Regions from separate parts of the Fervidobacterium riparium genome, predicted to be linked through region 2. Evidence: predicted binding sites of a transcription regulator. Region 2 holds the regulator's gene; the other holds the start of a gene.
The links. The regulator HrcA, encoded in region 2, represses chaperone genes, less so after heat shock. The targets are predictions, from matches to a motif close to ATTAGCACTCNNANNNTNNGAGTGCTAAT.

Region 1: groES (co-chaperone GroES) is a predicted target of HrcA. The motif match lies at 1,893-1,921, and genes of this name have one in related genera.

The regions. Positions count from the first base shown of each region.
Region 1 is NZ_CP009277.1:2,225,317-2,228,740, reverse strand. Features, by position in the region: gene IB67_RS10590 (hypothetical protein) at 1-523, opposite strand, end outside; tRNA gene IB67_RS10585 (tRNA-Ala) at 771-846, shown strand; gene IB67_RS10580 (hypothetical protein) at 1,042-1,668, shown strand; gene groES (co-chaperone GroES) at 1,955-2,224, shown strand; gene groL (chaperonin GroEL) at 2,252-3,424, shown strand, end outside.
Region 2 is NZ_CP009277.1:604,918-608,341, forward strand. Features, by position in the region: gene rpsB (30S ribosomal protein S2) at 1-122, shown strand, start outside; gene IB67_RS02690 (DMT family transporter) at 161-1,051, opposite strand; gene hrcA (heat-inducible transcriptional repressor HrcA) at 1,314-2,354, shown strand; gene IB67_RS02700 (nucleotide exchange factor GrpE) at 2,414-3,097, shown strand; gene dnaJ (molecular chaperone DnaJ) at 3,094-3,424, shown strand, end outside.

The DNA.
Region 1 (3,424 bases), 630 kb from region 2:
TCAGCCAAGTTGATGACGGTGTCTTTCCCGACAGAGAGAGGTCAACAACAGGGTTTTCACTTTTCAGTTTTAACTGCAGTAATACCTCATCTCCCACGTACGGTTTTTCAGGGATCATCTTGATATCTTCAATATATGGCGGTATCACGTCAAAGACGGTTATTGTGCCTTCCTTTGTATACCATTTCCCTTCTGTTAGTGAGTATCCCGATACCGTTACCTTGTAAAATCCACCTTTTTCCGGTTTCCATGTATCCACATATGGATATTTTGTCAGAACCTTTACCTTTTCGAATGATTCATTTTTAATCCTTATCCGTATGTTTGAAAGCCCGGGTTCAAGCGGGTCAACACGGATTCCGATGTCTTGATTTACTTTTGAAACATTCGGATATGAGACCACGAACTTGTCAGTATCCGTGCTTGTAGTTGTTGAACATGAAGTAAAGAAGAAAATGGTCAATATAACAAGCAAAAAACTAACAAGTCTTGTTATCCTTGCTTTCCTACGGAACTTATACATAACAAAGCACCTCCTAAGTGCAATTTTGATTTTAGAAAGCCACCAATGAATAATTCTACAGCCTGCTTCGATTTTCCTTATTTTAAGAGCATTCAGTATTACTCTTCACTGCTCTTTGATTTCTTGGGCAAGTTTTTTCTAACGACATTTAGTATTATCGACTTATGACCAACATAGTTAACTATCTTGATTTTTCTATAGGTTATGGTATAATCTCATTGCAGTTTGGTCTGTTGTGTTCTTTTGTGGGGCCGTAGCTCAGGTGGGAGAGCGCTACCATGGCACGGTAGAGGTCGTGGGTTCAAATCCCATCGGCTCCACCAAATTTCAATAGATCGTGAAAAAGCCCTGAATTCTTCTCAGGGCTTTTTGTTTATTAATTTGTCGATTAGAAGCAAGATTAAATGTGACCTCTTAGATTTGTGATATAATAAAGCGAAGAAATTTACAGGTACTGCTTAAGACAGTTGAACACTTTCATTTGAGCCTATATTTAACAGCTACAAGGGGGGACGTATATGGATTTTGAAGCTATTAATGAGCGTATTTCAGAAATTATTAACAAACATACCGAGCTTGAGAAAAAGCTCTTCGTTGTTAATCAAAAAAACAACTATCTCTCTTCTTTGAATGAGGTCTTAGACGAACTTTCAGATATGGTTTCAGAAGTTTCTGAGAAGGTAGAAGACTGGCTTGATTACGTATCTGATTTAGCCGACAACATGGACGACTGGCTCGAGGAGTTCTACGACATGGTTGATCAATTTATAGATATGGCACAGAATTCAATAGACCAAATCGGTGAGTACGATGAAGATGATAATGAAGAGTACGATTTTGAAGAAACAGCTGAAAAAGTTGTAAGTGTATTTGAAACCTGGGAGAAACAGTTTTCTCAGTTGATGGAACTTGTAAAAACTGGAAACAATAAAGTTGTAGAGATGTTTTTGACCGTCAGTAAACTTCAAAATGAGGTTGATGTCCAATCGTTATCGAACATGAAACAGCTTGTTAGTCACTTAGTTGATTGGAAAAAACGTATAGAGTTGGCTGTAAGCGATTTTGAAAGGTGGAAGGACTTTGTTGAGAAGCAAGTTGAAGATTTTGAGGAGTTTCATGAAAATATCAAAGACGTATTTGAATGATGATGTGACTCATATATCGAGTATTAAGAAACTAAGGTACAAATATGTTGTTGAGTTTCTCAAAATGTCATGAATTTATCTGCACGATGAACATCTGAAAATTTTATCCAAAGAAAGAATAAGAAAAAAGAAGAAATGTGCAAATATTTCTGTTTAGATTTTAACATTAAGCTATATTCAGTCAAAACGGCAATTCACAAACTGCCCTTTTTTGTTATACTAAAATTAGCAAACGGAATATTAGAGTGATAATCAAACCAAATCTTAGACAGGAGGGGGTAAGAGTATGAAAGTGAAACCACTCGGTGAAAGGTTACTTATTAAGCCCATCATTGAAGAAAAAAAGACAGCAGGTGGAATTGTCCTTCCAGATGCTGCAAAAGAAAAACCCATGAAGGCTGAGATAGTTGAAGTTGGTAAGCTTCCAGAAGATTGCACACTGAAAGTTGGAGACAAGGTTATCTACAACAAGTACTCGGGAACAGAATTGAAGATAGACGATGAAGATTACATCATCATTGATGTAAACGATATTCTCGCAAAAATCGAAGAGTAAAGTAGAGAAATCAAGGAGGTGTGAGATATGGCAAAGTTGTTGAGATACAGTGAAGAAGCAAGAAGGTCGCTCGAAGCAGGTGTTGACGCAGTTGCAAACGCGGTGAAGATTACTCTTGGTCCAAAAGGTAGAAATGTTGTTATCGAAAAATCATGGGGAAGCCCAACGATTACGAATGACGGTGTGTCAATCGCAAAAGAAATCGAACTTGAAGACAAATTCGCAAACCTTGGTGCACAGCTTGTTAAAGAAGTTGCCAGCAAGACAAATGACGTAGCCGGTGACGGTACGACAACAGCAACAGTTCTTGCTCAAGCAATGATCAAAGAAGGACTCAAAATGGTCGCAGCAGGAGCAAACCCAATCCTTGTTAAGAGAGGAATCGATAAGGCTGTTGTAAAAGTTGTTGAAGAGATAAAGAAGATTTCCAAGAAACTTTCAAGCACAGATGATATCGCACATGTTGCATCCATCAGTGCAAACAGTGAAGAAATCGGTAAACTCATCGCTGAGGCAATGGAAAAAGTCGGTGAGGATGGAGTTATCACAGTCGAAGACAGCAAAACAATCGATACATACGTTGAGTTCACAGAAGGTATGCAATTCGACAGAGGTTACATTTCTCCATATTTCGTAACAGACCCAGAAAAGATGGAAGTTGTTTACAATGAGCCATTCATACTCATCACAGACAGGAAGCTTTCAAACGTCAAACCACTCATTCCAATCCTTGAAAAAGTTGCACAAACAGGCAGACCACTCGTAATCATCGCAGAAGATGTCGAAGGTGAAGTTCTTACAACACTCGTTCTTAACAAACTCAAAGGAACACTCAACACGGTTGCAGTCAAAGCTCCTGGATTCGGTGACAGAAGGAAAGCTATGCTCCAAGATATCGCAATCCTCACAGGTGGTATTGTTGCAAGCGAAGAAGTTGGAATCAACCTCGAAGACCTCACACTCCAGGATCTTGGAAGAGCAGACGTTGTGAGAGTTAAGAAAGACGAAACGATAATCGTCGGCGGTAAGGGTAAACCAGAAGAAATTAAAAAGAGAATAGCCCAGATTAAAGCTCAAATAGAACAGACAACAAGTGAATACGAAAAAGAAACATTGCAAGAAAGAATGGCGAAACTCGCAGGTGGAGTTGCAGTCATCAAAGTCGGTGCTGCAACAGAAACAGAACTCAAAGAAAAGAAA
Region 2 (3,424 bases):
CGGATGCTTACTTGGAAGGCAGAGAAGGCGTTGCGTACTCAGCAGAAGAAGCTCAGGTAGTATCCGAACCAGAAGAGATAGAGATAAACATTCCAGAAAACCTTGAAGAAGAAGAAATATAACAATTGAACAAAATATAAAAACACAAAAGACCTCGGCGTCAAGCCGAGGTCTTGTTTTTAGCTCTCGAACTAAGGTACGAATTGGCAACAAGTGATGCAAGTATCATGACCATACCGATTATTTGAATAAAGAGTATCTTTTCATGACGAATCAGGCTACCAGCCAATACAGAAACGATTGTCGTCAAATTAGAAAATAGAGACGAAACGGTCGGTGAGACTTTGCTGAGCATGTAATTTACCAAGAAGAAAGCAACTGTTGAAGATAAAACACCAAGGTACAGAGCACTGATAATTGCTGATAAATTCGTCGTTATCTCGAACTGACCAGTGATTAAACTCATGGTTGTGAAAAACAAAAAACCTGTCAGCATCATTGTGAATGTTATTTCCATAGGTTCGAAGAGCGCTGATAACTTCCGCGAGAAAATATTATAAAGTGCTGCAGAAAAGACGGCACACAGAACTAACACCTTTCCTATGAAAGCTCCTTTTTCAAATCCGCCGCCTCCAACTATTAGAGAGACGCCCAAGAAGCTTGTGAATGCAAACAAAACCTGAAACCAGTGTAGCTTTTCCTTAAGCATGAATGGACTGAGAAAAGCAATAACAATGGGTATCATCGCTATTATCATACCAGCCTCTGAAGAAGTTGCGTACCTCAAACCATTCGTTTCAAAAATAAAATACATTATAGGCTGGAAAATAACAACTTTCCACAGCTTCCAGTAAGGCTTCCTACTTATACGGACAACTTTCAGAAAACTTAGCAACAGAATAGCAGCGGTTGCTATACCAAACCTATAAGACAAAAACGTGTAAATCCCCACGTACTCAATGCCAGCCTTTGTGAACAAAAAAGAAAGTCCAAATATCAGCGAAACGGTAACTCCAGCAAGATAAACTCTCCAGTTTCCATTCTTCCCCATTATTATTCCCCTTTCACAGGAATTCACGAAAATTCTCATGGAACATCAATGGTTCGCAAAGCGTACCATGTTCACAACAATATTTTAAACCATAATCCTGAGCTTGAAAAGATAGGAATGTTCGGACTTCTCAAAAGCTAAAGAATTGACAATAGTACACATTTATGGTAATATTTTAGCAGACAAAACATATGATTGCTAATTTGTTTGACAATTCACAGGATATACTTTTATCGATTTCGTAATATCCGGAGGTGATAGAATGGACATCACCGAAAGGCAGAAAAAAGTGCTGTACTGTATTGTACAAGAGTACATAAACACGAAAGCTCCAGTAAGTTCGAAGAGAGTCTTAGAAAACGCTGCACTTGAAAGGTCAGGCGCAACTGTCAGAAATGACATGAACAGGTTGATGAAGGCTGGTTACATATATCAGCCACACACATCGGCGGGTAGGGTACCTACCGATAAAGGTTTGAGATTTTACGTTAACGAACTCAGAAAAATAAGAGATGAGATAAAGTCAAAGAGCACCCACGTTGAGACAGTTGCGAATTTCCCAATGGGCGATATGGAAAAAGTGCTAACTGGGGCAGCCAAATTGCTGAGTTCATCAACAAAAGGCATGGTAGTTATAGAGAAGCCAAGTCCGTTGAATCTTAGGATCAAAAGAATTGTGATAACACCTGTTAGCAGAAACTTTTCTATTGCAAATGTCGTAACTTCGCTTGGTCTGAGTTCTTCTATACCTCTCCAACATGCAGAAATCGATAGCGGCGAAGAGATAACACACATTGAGGAAGTCCTGAACAAGCTGATTCAAGGTCTAACACTTAACGAATTCAGAACGAAATTGAAAGACATCTTCTCGAAGTTAAACAATCTCAATAGCATAAACGGCTTTGAAATAAGTAATATGAGCAAGGGATTCTTGGAGATAACTGAACGCTTATCGATGGAAAGCTACGAGGATTATATCACCGAAGGACTTTCAAACCTTTTAACAAACGACAGGATTAATTTACGAAAACTGCAGAATATACTTGCTTATGTATCAACCGATGTTTTCTACAAAGACCTCTTAGAACTCAAGAATGATGTCTATGTGGGTAAAGAACATGGTTTGCGTTTCTTGGATGACTTCTCAGTCATTATAGGACCATTCTATGCGGAAAACAACCCAATAGGACGAATCGCCGTCTTATTTGATAAGTTCAGCCGATATGATCATGTGTTCGAAAGCTTTGAATTCATGCTCAATAGATTGACTGAATACTTCACAATAGTCTCGAGAAATGTGTGAAATGTGTTAAATGCGTAAACTAATAAAATATATAAAAGATGAACTGAGGAGGGAAAAATATGGAAAAGGAAAGAAAACTGGAAAATTTAGAAGAGAAGGAAAGGAAAATTGCTTCAGATAACACAGATAATTTGACTGAAAATAAAGAGGAAGTTTCGAATCTTGAAAAGGAAAACAAGGAGTTAAAAGAAAAGATCTCCGAGCTCGAAGCGCAGTTGAAAGAAATCCAAAACGCGGCTCGGGTTATAAAAGCAACATTCGAAAATTACAAGTTAGACGCCGACAGGCAGATAAGAGATGCGAGCAGAGCTACCTCTTTAAGGATTATGAGAGCGATGATACCTCTCTTAGACGATTTCAAACGAGCTTTTAAACATTTTGAGCTATCAAACAACCTCGAGGAATTCAAAACTGGAGTGGAAAAGATATACGAGAAATTTGTCAGAACACTTGAAAATGAGGGGTTAAAACAAATTGATGCAACTGGCAAGTTTGACCCGTTCAATCACGAAGCATTCGAAAGGGAAGAAAGAGAAGACTTGGAAGAATACACGATCACCGAAGTTATAGAAGATGGTTATACCTTCAACGGTCAGGTTATTAAACCTGCGAAAGTAAAGGTTGCAGTCAAGCCAAGAAAGAAAAAAGAACCTGCAGAAAATACTGAGAACACAAACAGTAACAAAGACAACAGTGAAGGTAAAAGCTCTGAAAGCAGTGCGGAAAATAGAGGTGAGGCATAATGCCAGCTAAAAAGGATTATTACGAGATACTTGGCATTCCAAAAAATGCCTCTGACGATGAGATTAAAGCGGCTTACAAAAAGCTTGTCAAAGAATGGCATCCGGATAGGCACGTCGGAGATAAAAAGAAGCAGGCAGAACAGAAATTTAAAGAGATTCAAGAAGCATACGAAGTACTCAGCGACCCGCAAAAAAGAGCAATGTACGATAAGTTTGGTTATGTAGGCGAAGGTGGTTATGTATACGAACCAAACGGAACAAATTTTGGAACTGGCGGTTTTGGTTTCGGCTTTGAGGATATTTTCAGAGATTTCGATGATATATTCA